3 linked regions of the Geothrix sp. 21YS21S-2 genome follow. The protein of the gene in region 1 interacts with the protein of each later gene in a pairwise test. Links are inferred from orthologs where the notes say so. Each region holds a gene or a part of one and is shown in the gene's direction. Other genes may lie near its edges.

What was found. The genes of interacting proteins can lie anywhere in the genome.
Region 2: the proteins of RAH40_RS09440 (region 1) and RAH40_RS19515 interact in binary tests that used the Escherichia coli proteins (3 or more experiments, as listed by UniProt). The link is inferred for Geothrix sp. 21YS21S-2 from one-to-one orthologs.
Region 3: the proteins of RAH40_RS09440 (region 1) and groL interact in binary tests that used the Escherichia coli proteins (3 or more experiments, as listed by UniProt). The link is inferred for Geothrix sp. 21YS21S-2 from one-to-one orthologs.

The regions. Positions count from the first base shown.
Region 1 is NZ_CP132910.1:2,111,302-2,115,752, forward strand. What follows is about bases 743-3,516. They hold RAH40_RS09440 (nucleotide exchange factor GrpE), read left to right. Parts: upstream 743-1,665; coding sequence 1,666-2,367; downstream 2,368-3,516. Other genes in these bases: hrcA (heat-inducible transcriptional repressor HrcA), read left to right, coding at 743-1,630; dnaK (molecular chaperone DnaK), read left to right, coding at 2,407-3,516. Outside these bases: RAH40_RS09430 (hypothetical protein), read right to left, coding at 1-487; more of hrcA, read left to right, coding at 572-742; more of dnaK, read left to right, coding at 3,517-4,272; molecular chaperone DnaJ, read left to right, coding at 4,285-4,451. UniProt on the Escherichia coli protein: Participates actively in the response to hyperosmotic and heat shock by preventing the aggregation of stress-denatured proteins, in association with DnaK and GrpE. It is the nucleotide exchange factor for DnaK and may function as a thermosensor.
Region 2 is NZ_CP132910.1:4,423,303-4,427,939, reverse strand. The notes cover bases 664-3,623. They hold RAH40_RS19515 (Nramp family divalent metal transporter), read left to right. Parts: upstream 664-1,489; coding sequence 1,490-2,758; downstream 2,759-3,623. Other genes in these bases: RAH40_RS19510 (beta-propeller fold lactonase family protein), read right to left, coding at 2,768-3,623; RAH40_RS19520 (hydrogen peroxide-inducible genes activator), read left to right, coding at 664-1,365. In the rest of the region: RAH40_RS19525 (peroxiredoxin), read right to left, coding at 1-330; more of RAH40_RS19520, read left to right, coding at 439-663; more of RAH40_RS19510, read right to left, coding at 3,624-4,477; RAH40_RS19505 (hypothetical protein), read left to right, coding at 4,566-4,637. UniProt on the Escherichia coli protein: H(+)-stimulated, divalent metal cation uptake system. Involved in manganese and iron uptake. Can also transport cadmium, cobalt, zinc and to a lesser extent nickel and copper. Involved in response to reactive oxygen.
Region 3 is NZ_CP132910.1:572,666-577,326, forward strand. The notes cover bases 664-3,647. They hold groL (chaperonin GroEL), read left to right. Parts: upstream 664-1,328; coding sequence 1,329-2,966; downstream 2,967-3,647. Other genes in these bases: RAH40_RS02600 (zinc ribbon domain-containing protein), read right to left, coding at 664-790; groES (co-chaperone GroES), read left to right, coding at 1,007-1,294; RAH40_RS02615 (hypothetical protein), read left to right, coding at 3,177-3,647. In the rest of the region: RAH40_RS02595 (YggS family pyridoxal phosphate-dependent enzyme), read right to left, coding at 1-72; more of RAH40_RS02600, read right to left, coding at 83-663; more of RAH40_RS02615, read left to right, coding at 3,648-3,665; RAH40_RS02620 (ferredoxin--NADP reductase), read right to left, coding at 4,493-4,661.

The DNA.
Region 1 (4,451 bases):
TCCCCTTGGGCCAGGCCACCCGGCCCCCCACCGTCACGTCCTCGACCAGGGTGCCTTCCCAGGCGTCCCCCGCCTGGTCCTTCTCGGTGCTCAGCTCCCGGCCGAGGGCCACGGCCACCTGGGTCCCGGCGGGCACGTCCACGATGACGGCCTTGACGGCTTCGGCCTTGGGGGCGGCCGCCAGGGTCTGGACGTCCTGGTGGGCCAGCGTGGCGTTCTTCTTGGCATCGGCCAGGCGGCGGTCCAGGGCCTTGATCTGGGCCTTGGACATGTGCTGGACCGTGTCGGCGTCGCCGGCCGAAGCGTGCTTGCCCGCCTTGATGTCGGCCATCTCCTTTTCGAGCTGGGCCACCCGTTCATCGGCGGCCTTGGCGGCGGCCTGGGCCTGGATCTCGGCCTCGGTGGGCTTGCGGTCGCACGAAAGCTGCCCGCAGATGATGAAGGAACCAAGGATCCCGGTAAGCAAGAGGGATGATCTAAACGTCATGGGGGACCTCCAGGAAAGACCGAAAAATGAAGTATAGTTGGGACACGCACGACGGGCACCGTCTGCGACCCGGAAATTCCCACCTTGGCGCTCAACCTTTCTCCTCGCAGCGAATCCGTCCTGAAGGCGCTCATCGAGACCTATCTGGTCGAGGGGGAGCCGGTGGGATCGCGCCTCTTGTCCAAGCGCATCCCGGGTTCCTTCTCCTCGGCCACCATCCGCAACGTCCTGGCGGACCTGGAGGACGAGGCCCTCCTGGACCAGCCCCACACCTCCGCGGGCCGCGTGCCCACGGAAAAGGCCTACCGCTACTACGTGGACCACTTCGTCCAGCCCATCCGCCCCGACCCCATCCTGGGGGCCCGGCTCACCGAGGCCATCGGAGGCGTGGAGGGGCAGGCCGGGGACGCCCAGTGGCTGCGCAACGCCAGCCGGGTGCTGAGCGAGGCCATGAAGGGCATCTGCGTCGCCCTGCCCATGCACCTCACCCGGAGCCGCCTGGTGCGGCTCGAATTCGTCCCCCTGGGCCCCGGGAAGCCCCCGGCCCGCATCGTCACGGTGTGGGTGGGCACCGGCGGCGAGGTCGAACACCAGATCATGGAGAACCGCTGGGGCTTCCCCGCGACCAAACTGGTGGAACTGGGGAACTTCGCAACAGCCCACTTCGGGGGGTGCTCCCTTCCCGAGATGCGGGACCGGCTCATCACCGACCTGGAGGGCCAGGCCTCCGACGCCCGGGAACTCAGCCGGCGGCTGTCGGAACTGGCCTCCCGCATGACCCAGCCCATGGATTCCCCCCTGGTGGTCGCCGGCCTGGGCGAGATGGGCCGGTGCCCGGAGTTCCTGGACCCCTCCCGCTTCCGGAACCTGGTGGAGGCCTTCGAGCAGCACGAGCGCCTCGCCCACCTCCTCAACGCCTTCGCCGTGGCGGCCACGTCCGAGGTCCAGCTCCTCCTGGGTTCGGAGAACCCCTTCTTCCAGGAGATGCCCCTGGCCACCGCCCTGCGCACGGTCACCATCAACAGGAGCGCCCAGGTCACCTTCGCCCTGGTGGGCCCCCTGCGCCTGGACTACCGGAAGGTGGCGGGGAGCCTGGCGTGGTGGTCGGATGAAATCCAGAGACGGAAGCCCACATCTGTTTGACGCAGTCCCCTTAACATTTCATTATCGAGTACTCAATGACCGAAAAAATCCAACCCCAAACCACGGACTTCCCCGCCGATCCCCTCCTCCCGGAAAATGACCTCACCGTCGATCTGACCCAGGAGGAGTTTGGCGAAGGGGCGGATCTGCAGGCCCTCGCCGACGAGATCGGCGACTACGAGCCGCCCGCGCCCGAAGCGCCCGCGGAGACGGCGGGCATGAGCCGGGAGGACCTGGAGGCCGAGCTGGCCAAGGCCCGGGCCCGCCTCGAGGCCCTGGAGAAGGCCGAGTCCGACCACAAGGACAAGCACCACCGCCTCATGGCCGACTTCACCAACCACCGGAACCGCGTGGGCCGCGAGACGCAGCTGGCCGTGACGCTGGCCGAGCGCAAGGTGCTCCTGGAGCTCCTGCCCGTGCTGGACAGCTTCGAGCGCTGCATCAACGCCACCTACACCAGCCTCGAGGACTTCCACGCCGGCGTGGTCCTCATCCACCGCCAGATGCAGGAGGCCCTGCGCAAGGCCGGCGTGGAGCCCCTGACCCTGAACGTCGGCGACCCCTTCGACGCCCAGCATGCCGAGGCCCTCACCACCACGAGCCAGGCCAGTCTCCCCGACGGGTCCGTGGCCGCCATCTACGAGCGCGGCTACTACCTGCGCGACCAGCTGCTCAGGCCCGCCCGGGTCATCGTCAACAACCATCCCGAAGGGGATCCCACGCAGGATCCCTCCTGAACACCGTAACGCCCACATCGCCCACTCGGGAGTAACGCAATGGCCGGCAAGCTCATCGGAATCGACCTGGGAACCACCAACAGCTGCGCGTGCGTCATGGAAGGCGGCGAGCGCCGCGTCATCCCCAACCGGGAGGGGAGCCGCACCACGCCGTCGGTGGTGGCATTCACCGACAAGGGCGACGTCCTGGTGGGGCACATCGCCAAGCGCCAGGCCGTCACCAACCCCCAGCGCACCCTGTTCGCGGTCAAGCGCCTCATCGGGCAGAAGTTCGGCTCCGACCAGGTGCAGGAGGCCATGGGCAAGCTGCCCTTCCCGGTGGTCAAGGCCCCCAACGGCGACGCCTGGCTCGGCGTGGGCGACCGCGGCTACGCCCCCCCCGAGATCTCGGCCATCATCCTCAAGGCCCTGAAGGCGTCGGCCGAGGCCTTCCTCCACGAGGAGGTCTCCGACGCCGTCATCACGGTCCCGGCCTACTTCGACGACGCCCAGCGCCAGGCCACGAAGGACGCCGGGCGCATCGCCGGCCTCAACGTCCAGCGCATCATCAACGAGCCCACCGCCGCGGCCCTGGCCTACGGCCTGGACAAGAAGGGCCTCAAGCAGACCCTGGCCATCTACGACTTCGGCGGCGGCACCTTCGATTTCACGATCATGGAGATGAACGACGGCGTGTTCGAGGTGCTGGCCACCAGCGGCGACACGTTCCTGGGGGGCGAGGACTTCGACCAGGCCATCCTCATGTGGCTGGTGGAGCACTTCCGCAACTCGACCGGCATCGACCTCACCAAGGACCGCATGGCCCTCCAGCGGCTCAAGGAGGCCTCCGAGAAGGCCAAGTGCGAGCTCTCCACCCTGGACCGGGTGGAGGTGCGCCTGCCCTTCATCGCCCAGGGCCCCACCGGCCCGCAGCACCTGGAGTCCACCCTCACCCGGGAGGACCTGGAGAACATGGTGGCCGACCTCGTGGCCCGCACCATGGGCCCCGTGCAGGACGCCCTGAAGCAGGCCCGCAAGACGGCCCTGGACGTGGACGAGGTGATCCTCGTGGGCGGCCAGACCCGCATGCCCCTGGTGCAGCAGGTCGTGAAGGACTTCTTCGGCCGCGAGCCCAACCGCGACATCAACCCCGACGAGGTGGTGGCCGCGGGCGCCTCGATCCAGGGCGCCGTCCTCACCGGCGAGGTGACGGACCTGGTGCTGCTGGACGTGACGCCCCTCTCCCTGGGCATCGAGACCCAGGGCGGCGGCTACGTGAAGATCATCCAGCGCAACACCACCGTCCCCACCCGGGACAGCCGGACCTTCACCACCGTCACCGACAACCAGAGCCGGGTCGAGGTGCACGTCCTCCAGGGCGAGCGCGAGCTGGCCGAGCACAACAAGAGCCTGGGCCGGTTCGACCTCATCAACCTGCCGCCCCTGCCCAAGGGCGTGCCCCAGATCGAGGTGGCCTTCGAGATCGACTCCAACGGCATCGTGAAGGTCTCCGCCAAGGACCTCCTCACGGGCCTCGAGCAGAGCATGAGCATGCGGCCCTCCTCGGGCCTGTCCGAGCTGGAGATCCAGGCGATGCTCCGGGAGGCCCAGAACAACCAGGAGGCCGACGCGAGGCGCCGCGACGAGCTCAAGTACATCGCCTCCGCCGAGGGCCTCCTCTTCTCCTGCGACCGCAGCTTCACCGAGTGCGGGAAGTTCCTGGCCCTGGAGGAGCAGACCCTGGTGCGCGACACGCTCAACGCCGTGCGCATGGCCGTGGCCAACAAGGACATGGCCGCCGTCAAGTCCTCGGAGGAGCAGCTCCTCGAAGTGCAGAAGCTGCTCACCAACGCCGTCCTCGTGGCCAGCGAGTCCATGATGAACTCCCTGGACGGGGAGGATGGAGCGGAAAACCGCCCCAGGTGATATTCTGGTGGGATGAAGCGCGACTACTATGAAGTACTGGGCGTAGGCAAGGAAGCCACCCTCGACGAGATCAAGAAGGCCTACCGCAGGCTGGCCATGCAGTTCCACCCGGACCAGAATCCCGGGAACAAGGAAGCGGAAGAAAAGTTCAAGGAGGCCGCCGAGGCCTACTCGGTCCT
Region 2 (4,637 bases), 2.3 Mb from region 1 along the record:
GCCCAGGGCCGCGCTCAGCTCGCGCTTCGTGTCGGCCAGCATGGGGAAGGGGAGGTCCTGGAGATCGGGGTGCTGGTTCCTCCAGGCCAGGTGCACGAAGTGGGTGTCGGTGCTGGCGCCCAGCAGCTGGGCATCCCGGTCCAGGAAGTCGCCGTTGCGTTTCCCGAAGGCGGCGATCTCGGTGGGGCAGACGAAGGTGAAGTCCATGGGCCAGAGGAAGAGGACCTTCCACTGCCCGGCGAAGCTCTCGTGGGTGAGGGTCTGGAACTCCTTGCCGGCGGTCACGGCCTGGAGGGAGAAGGAGGGGAGGTGGTCGCCGACGGTCAGCATGGGGTTTCCTCTGGGGATGGGGAGCAGGATCGCTCCGCCTGACCAGCTTCGCTCCGGCGGCAACCCAGGTCCAAGATATCGATTCTATGTAAGTGATAGGATATGCCTATGGACACCGCCCCCCTTCCCTTCACCCTCCGCCAGATGCAGTACGCCCTCGCCGTGGCGGAGAACCTCAGCTTCAGGAAGGCCGCGGACCTCTGCGCCGTGGCCCAGCCTTCCCTCAGCGCCCAGGTTGCCGCCCTGGAGGAGGCGCTAGGCGTGACCCTCTTCGAGCGGGGGCGGGGGGGCGTGCGGGTCACGCCCCCGGGCCGGGCCCTGCTCGTCCGCATGGGCCGCATGCTCAGGGAGGGGTCGGACCTGGCGCAGGAGGCCCGGTCCTTCGTGGATCCGCTGGCGGGGCCCCTGCGCCTGGGCATCCTCCCCACGCTCGCGCCCTATGTGCTTTCCTTTCTCACGCCGGCCCTGCAGGCGGCGTTCCCCCGCCTGCAGCCCATCTGGATCGAGGGCACCACCGCCACCCTGACCGCGGGACTGCGGGACGGCGGCCTGGAGGGCGCGCTGCTGGCCCTGGAAGCGGACCTCGGCGACCTCGAGACCTTCCCCCTGGGACAGGACCCCTTCCAGGTGTGCCTGCCCGCGGGCCACCGGCTGGCCCGGGGCACGCGCCCCCTGGACCTGGAGGCCCTGGAGGGCGAGCGCATCCTCCTGCTGGATGACGGCCACTGCCTCCGCCACCAGGCCCTGGCCGCCTGCGGCCGCACCCGGGTGGAGGAGCTCGGGTTCCGCGCCACCAGCCTGTCCACCCTGGTCCACATGGTGGCCGGCGGCCTGGGGATCACGCTGCTGCCGCGCCTGGCCGTCGGGACCGAGGCCGCCAGGGCCACGGTGATCCTCCGGCCCCTGGCCCCGCCGGTGCCCTTCCGCACCCTGGCCCTGGCCTGGCGCCCGGGGTCCTACGCCGGCCCTTCCCTCCGGCAGGTGGGGGCGGAGGTGGCGGCCGCCTTCCGGAAGCATCCGGACGGCGGTCGATAATTTTGTGAATTGAACATAATTTAATTGATATCGAGACTCAATCTCGATATTCTTTCTCCAGCGCCGCCAAGGCAACCCGGCGTCCAGCTTCTGCCAGGATGACCTCAGCCCCAGGACAACCCGCATGAAAATTTTAACTGATCTCCAGAACCGGTTCCGCCTGAAGGCGGAGGGCCCCGGCGCCTGGAACCCCCTGCGGTACCTGGGCCCGGGCCTGCTGGTGACCGTGGGCTTCATCGACCCCGGCAACTGGGCCTCCAACGTGGCGGCGGGGGCCTCCCACGGCTACACCCTCCTGTGGATCGTCACCCTGTCCACGGTGATGCTCATCCTGCTCCAGCACAACGCGGCGCACCTGGGCATCGTCACGGGCCTGTGCCTGTCCGAGTCCGCCACCCGGCACACGCCCGCCTGGGTCTCCCGCCCGGTCCTGGGCACGGCGGTGCTGGCGGCCATCGCCACGGCCTTCGCCGAGATCCTGGGCGGGGCCATCGCCCTGGGCATGCTCTTCCATCTCCCCCTCAAGGTGGGCGCCTGCCTCACCACCGCCGTGGTGGCGGGCCTGCTGCTGTGGAACTCCTACCGCGTCCTGGAGAAGGTCGTGGTGGGCTTCGTCTCGCTCATCGGCCTGGCCTTCCTGGCCGAGCTGGCCATGGTCCACACCCACTGGTCCGCGGCCGCGGTGGGCTGGGTGCGGCCCACCGCCGGCCAGGGTTCCATGGTCCTGATCATGAGCATCCTGGGGGCGGTGGTGATGCCCCACAACCTGTTCCTCCACTCGGAGTTCATCCAGAGCCGCCAGTGGAACCTGCAGGGGGAGGAGGCCATCCGCGGGCACCTGCGGTTCGAGCTCTTCGACACCCTCTTCTCCATGGGCGCCGGCTGGGCCATCAACAGCGCCATGATCCTCCTGGCCGCCGCCACCTTCCACCGGCACAACCTCGCCGTCACCACCCTGGAGCAGGCCGCCTCCATGCTGCGCCCCATGGTGGGCCCGGCCTCGGGGACGATCTTCGCGGTGGCGCTCCTCTGCGCCGGCCTGGCCTCCACCCTCACGGCGGCCATGGCCGGGGGCTCCATCTTCGCGGGCATCTTCGGCCAGCCCTTCGACGTGCGGGGCACCTCCAGCCGCGCGGGGGTCCTCGTGACGCTGGTCCCCGCGCTCCTGGCCGTGTTCTTCGTGACGGACACCTTCCGGATGCTCATCCTTTCGCAGATGGTCCTGAGCATCCAGCTGCCGATCACCATCCTGCTGCAGGTGTACCTGACGTCCTCCCGGAAGGTCATGGGCAGCCATGCCAACGACCTTCTGGGAGGGAGCATGCTGTGGGCGGTGGCCACGGTGGTGATCGTGCTCAACCTGATGCTGTTCAGGAGCGCGCTGGCGGCGTGACCGTGCCCGTCACTTCCCGATGGTGACGACGCCCGAGGGCGCGAAACCCGTCTGGACCGTCGGGTTGGCCATGAGCGTGAGCGCGCCCGTGGCCTGGTCGATGGTGTACTGCGCCACGGAGGAGCTGCCCCACCCCGTGTCGCCGCTGGTGGCGTAGGCGAACCGGCCCGAGGACTCCACCGTGATGACGGCGGCGCCCGCCCCGCCCGCCGAGACCGTGGGGGTGGCCATGGCGGTGAGCGCCCCCGTGGCCGGGTCGATGGCGTACTGGGCGACGACCGCGGCGCTGGAGGCGGTCAGGATCGCCACGTAGGCGAACTTGCCCGTGGGGTGGATCGCCAGGGTGAAGGCGTAGGTCCCCGCCTTCACCAGGGCCGGGCTCAGGGGCGTCAGCTGCCCGGTGGACGCGTTGACGCTGAACTGGGCGACGGTGCCGTCGAAATAGTTCGTGACGTAGACGTACGTGCCCGAGGCGAGGGTGGCGGTCTTCACGTCGAAGGCCGAGCCGGACCCGTTGACGCCGCCGGAGGGCACCAGGAACGGGCTGAGCGCCGCCAGCGTCCCGTCGGCATTGATTTTGTACTGGGATACCGTGTTGGCGCCGCCGTTGGCCGCATAGGCGTACGTGCCCGCGGCGACGATGGCGACGGCGTTGGGGCCGTTGCGCCCGTTCGCGGGGTCCCCGCAGGTGACGGTGGCCGGCGCCAGGGCCGCGAGGGCCCCGGTGGAACCCACCGCGTACTGGTTGACGGCGCTGGCCTGCTGGAGGGGGACATAGACGTCGGAGCCCGCGGGATGGACCGCGAGGGCCGAAGGATAGTAGAGCTTGCCGCCGGCAAGGGTCCCCATCAGGACCGTCGGCGTGGCCATGGGCGCAAGGGAGCCGTCCGCGCCCACCGCGAACTGGGCGACGGTGTTGCTGCTCACGTTGGACGCGTAGACGTACCTGCCCAGCGGATCGGCCGCGAGGTACCGGGGATTGTTCCCGGCCGTCGACACCGTCGCCGGGGACAGGGGCGTGAGCGCGCCGTTGGGGCCGATGGAATACTGGGAGATGCTGCCTCCCGAGCCGCCCAGGGTGTTGGCCACGTACGCGTAGCCCCCCGCCCACAGGGCGTAGAGGGTGACGCTGCCGGAGCCCTTCGTGAAGGTCTGGCCCTGCTTGTAGGCCGTGCCGGAGCCGTCCGCCTTGGTCTGCCAGCCCAGGAAGGTGTAGCCGGCATAGGCGAGGCTCCCGGCGTTCCCGAGCACCGTGACGGTCTGCCCCGTCGCGTAGGTGGTGGCATCCACCGGGACGCTTCCGGCCGTCGCGCCGTTGGCGTCATAGGTCACGTTGCCGCTCACCGGGTTGACGGTCCAGTGGGCGTGGAAGGTGAGGTTGGCCGAGCCCATGGCGCAGGTCTGCCCCTGGAGGTAGGTGCTCCCGGTGCCGTCCGCCAGCGTGTTCCAGCCTGCGAAGGCGCTGCCGCTCTTCACGAGGTTCCCGGTGTTCCCGAGGACCGTGACCGCGGCCCCCGGCAGGTAGGCGCCGGTGTCCACCGGAACCGCGCCTCCGGTGTTTCCGTTGCCGGAATACGTCACGGTGTAGGTGGTGGCCGGAGGGGTGACGGGCGTGCCCCCGCCGCCGCCCCCCGAGCACCCCGCCGCCAGCAGGACCACCGCGGCGAGCCCAAGGCCTCGCGCGCCGGTCCGGAAATGCCTCCCAGCTCTGGTTTCCATAACGCCTCCCGCGTTGAGATCCACCTCAGACAGCGGAGGGGAGGGACGGCGTGACTCAGGTTTTTCGCAGGCGGGCTACCTTGGAGGAATGGATTCAACGTCGCGCCTTCGGAACATCCTGGCCTTCTGGCTGCCCCTCGCGGCCGCCTGGCTGATGATG
Region 3 (4,661 bases), 1.5 Mb from region 1 along the record:
CCTGCCGCAGTCCTCGCACGCCCGCTGGATGCGGGATCGCAACCGGGCAACGCGGGCACCGAGTAGGCTCATCCCTTGAAGCTCACTGGAGTTGTGCGGGATCGTAGATGATTCGCTGGCAGGACTCGCAATAGAGGTTCTTCTCTTCCCGGAGCTGGGCCAGGAACGGGGTTCTCAGGCGGGTGCGGCAGCCGCCGCAGGAACCCTTGTCGATGGGGACCACGGCGCGGCCCTGGCGCTGCTGGAGGAGCCGGTCGAACTTGACCAGCACGGCGGGGTCCACGGCCTCGGAGATCTCCGCCCGGCGCTTCTGGAGGCGGCGTTCACCCTCCACCTGGTTCTCGTGCTCGGAGAGGAAGACCGCCCGGAGCTCGTCGAACTGCTTCTGCGCCTCGGCCTGCCGGGTGCGCATCTCGCCCTCGGCCCGTTCCAGGGCCTCGATGCGGGTCTCCACGTCCTTCAGGGGGCGGGCGATGGCGGTCTTCTGCCGCTGGCGGTCGTCCAGCTCGCGGATGGCCAGGGTGAACTGCGCCTTCTGCTTCGTCTCCTTGACGGCGGCCTTGGACAGGTCCTCCTGCTTCTGGGCGGCGGCGAGGTTCGTGGTGAGGGTGGCCTGCTGGGTCCGGGAGGACGCCAGGGCCCTGCCGGTCTCCTCGAGCTTTTTCGCCAGCATCTTGAGTTCGGAATCCAGGGCGGCCAGGTCGGGCGGGAATGCGCTCAGGTCCCTTTGGATGACGTGCAGATTGTCATGCACGGTCTGGAGTTCGATCAGGAGGGAAAGCTGACTCATTCCTCTAGCCTACCCCCAAGCGGACCGTGGAGGCGGGGCAATCTCCTCCAAAGATCGAAATAAAATGATTAATAAAATGTGAGCCAATTAGGCTCAAGCATGGAATGCCCCCCTTGACATCCATTTGGGGGCGGGCTAGATTAGCACTCGCTGATAGTAAGTGCTAACAGCCACCCCGGGGGACGCTCCCGGGTCCCTTTTCACACGGAGGCCATCATGGCAATCAAGCCCCTATACGATCGTGTCCTGCTCAAGCGCAGCGAGCCTGCCGAAACGGTCAAGGGAGGGATCATCATCCCCGACACCGCCAAGGAGAAGCCCATGGAAGCCGAGGTCGTGGCGGTGGGCGACGGCAAGTTCGCCGAGGACGGCAAGCGCATCCCCATGTCCGTCAAGGCCGGCAACAAGGTCCTGATCGGCAAGTACACCGGCACCGAAGTGAAGATCGAAGGCATCGACCACGTCATCGTTCGCGAAGACGAGATCCTCGCCATCGTCGGCTAGAAACGAATTCCGGAAACCCTTCAGGAGATAAACAATGTCCGCCAAATCCATCATCTACGCCGAAGAAGCCCGCCAGGCCATCCTGCGCGGGGTCAACAAGCTCGCCGACGCCGTGCAGGTCACCCTCGGCCCCAAAGGCCGCAACGTCCTGATCGAGAAGAAGTTCGGTTCCCCCCTCATGACCAAGGACGGCGTCACCGTCGCCAAGGAGATCGAGCTCAAGGACAAGCACGAGAACATGGGCGCCCAGCTGGTCCGTGAAGTGGCCTCCAAGACCTCCGACATCGCCGGCGACGGCACCACCACCGCCACCGTGCTGGCCCGCGCCATCTACAAGGAAGGCATCAAGGCCGTCGTGAGCGGCGCCAACACCATGGAGATCAAGAAGGGCATCGATCTCGCCGTGGATTGCGTCGTCGCCGCCATCGACGAGATCAAGAAGCCCGTCGAGGGCAACGCCATCGCCCAGGTGGGCGCCATTTCCGCCAACGGCGACCAGGAGATCGGCAAGATCATCGCCGACGCCATGGCCAAGGTCGGCAAGGACGGCGTCATCACCGTGGAAGAGGCCAAGGGCCGCGACACCGAGCTCACCGTCGTCGAGGGCATGCAGTTCGACCGCGGCTACCTCAGCCCCTACTTCGTCACCAACCCCGACCAGATGAAGGTCGAGCTGGAGAGCCCCCTCGTCCTGATCTACGAGAAGAAGATCTCCAACATGCGCGACCTCCTGCCCCTCCTGGAGCAGGTCGTCAACAGCCGCCGCCCCCTGCTGATCATCGCCGAGGACGTGGACGGCGAGGCCCTGGCCACCCTGGTGGTCAACAAGATCCGCGGCACCCTCAACATCGCCGCCGTCAAGGCCCCCGGCTTCGGGGACCGCCGCAAGGCCATGCTCGAGGACATCGCCATCCTCACCGGCGGCAAGGCCGTCACCGAGGATCTCGGCCTCAAGCTCGAGAACCTGAAGATCGAGGATCTCGGCACCGCCAAGAAGATCGTCATCGACAAGGAGAACACCACCATCATCGAGGGCGCCGGCGAGCCCAGCGCCATCCAGGGCCGCGTCAAGCAGATCCGCTCGCAGGTGGAGATCTCCACCAGCGACTACGACAAGGAGAAGCTGCAGGAGCGCCTGGCCAAGCTCGTGGGCGGCGTCGCCGTCATCAAGGTGGGCGCGGCTTCCGAAACCGAGATGAAGGAGAAGAAGGCCCGCGTCGAGGACGCCATGCACGCCACCAAGGCCGCCGTCGAGGACGGCATCGTGGCCGGCGGCGGCGTCGCGCTGCTCCGCTCCCTGGTCAAGCTCGCCACCCTGAAGCTCACCGGCGACCAGGCCACGGGCGTGGAGATCGTCAAGAAGTCCCTGGAGGAGCCCCTCCGCCAGATCGCCAACAACGCCGGCGTGGAAGGCAGCGTCATCGTCAACCGCGTCAAGGAGGAGAAGGGCAACTTCGGCTTCAACGCCGCCACCGGCGAGTTCGGCGACATGGTGGCCTTCGGCGTCATCGACCCCGCCAAGGTGACCAAGAGCGCCCTGCGCAACGCCGCCTCCGTGGCGTCCATGATGCTCACCACCGAAGCCATCGTCTGCGACCTGCCCGAGGACAAGAAGAATCCTCCCATGGGCGGCCCCGGCGGCATGGGCGGCGGCATGGAAGACATGTACTAGCCACGGCCTTAAGGGCAAAAGGGGAAGGGGCCTTTCGGGGCCCCTTTCTTTTTGCCGGGGAGCGAACCTGTCCGCCCTTGCGCGCATCCTCTCGGCATGGCGTTAGGCCGTCCTTATCCCTGTCCACCCCCGTCCATCCCCGGCAAAACCAAACGAAAAATTAGCCGGGAAAGAGGATGAAAAAAGGTTTCCCTGTCCCCAAGGTGGAGCGTGCGAATTTCAAGATCCTGGATCCTTCCTTCCCTGCTGATCGGAGCGGGCGCCGTCGCGGGTGCGCAGGACACGCTGGCCAGCGGTGCGAGCCTCGCCAAGGGGCAGTCTCTCACCTCCCGCAACGGGGCGTATCGCCTGGACGTGCGGGACGACGGCAAGGTGGCGGTGTACCGCCTGGCTCCGGCCGCGGTCCTGCAGTGGGAGTCGCCCGGGGAGGGCTTCGAGGGCGCGGGCGCCCTAACGATGCGGGAGGACGGCAATCTGGTGCTCACGGACGCCGACGGCGCCACCCGTTGGCACACCGCTACGGCGGGGCCCCTTGCACGCCTGGTTCTGGAGGACGATGGCGCCCTTTGCGTCCGGAGCGGCACCGGCAGCCTCTGGATGGCCGGCGCCGTGACGGTGCGGATCGTCCTGCCCTTGGCTGAGCTGCGCAAGGCCATCCAGGATGAGGACGCCGTCCGGGGGACCTGCGTCATCCTATGACAGGCAGAAGCGGCCTCCTTCCTCCTTGAGTCGACAGACCCAAGATGTCCGAAGTCCACTGCTGCCGACCTGTTGCCCGATGAACCCGGCAAACGCCATCGAAGGGTCCCTCGCCGAGGAATAGAAGAAGATCTTTTCTCGGCGGACCTCGGCCCCTCGGCGCCTCGGCGAGAGGCTTTTCGTCTCAACCTGCCTGGATGATGGGGGTCAGGACGGCCTCCCACGACCAGCCCCAGCCTCCCTTCCAGACAAAAGCCAAAGCATGGATGGGTCTGCGCCTCCCCCAGTCCCGTTAAGAACCAATTTCGAGGCAATTGCCGGATTCTGCCAGGACCCAGGGCTGGAGTTCAACCGGCGAAGGTTTCCCTCACATGGTGATACCCTCTTGGGTAATCGATCCAGCTCAAGGCGAATCATCCCTTCCAACGGCCAGCCATACGGATGGCCTCCTTCTCCCGGTCTTCGTGGGGCGAATCATGGACAACGATATTACCCGCTGGGTGGTCATCGCTCTCCTCAACATTCCTTTGTACCTCGGACTTGGATGGGTGATCTTTCGAAGCTGGAGCGGCTTTTGGGAATGTGTCCGTTTCTACTTCACGCCAGATTGGTTCTCCATGATTCGAGGCGAGCTCATGGAAGACTGGTGGGGAACGCTGAAGATCTTTGTCTTCGTGGCGCTATGCGTCGGCGCTGTGTGCGGCGAGCACGAATTCTTCTTCGGTGCCAGGCCCAAGCCCCCCCAGCCATCCCTAGCGATAAGCGCCTTGAATTTCAGCTCCATCATTCAATGTCCGTCTGAGAGGGTGTCTGCTGATCAGCCGGGGTCAAGCTCCGCCGAACCGCCTCGCGAGTTCCTCCACCGCCTCCGGATCGGCCTCCGCCTTGAAGTTGAAGAACACCTCCGAGGTGACCTGGGGCGCCGGAACCCCGCACAGCGCCAGGGCGGCCTTCACCTCCGCGAGCATGGCCCCGTTGCCCACCAGGTGGAAATGG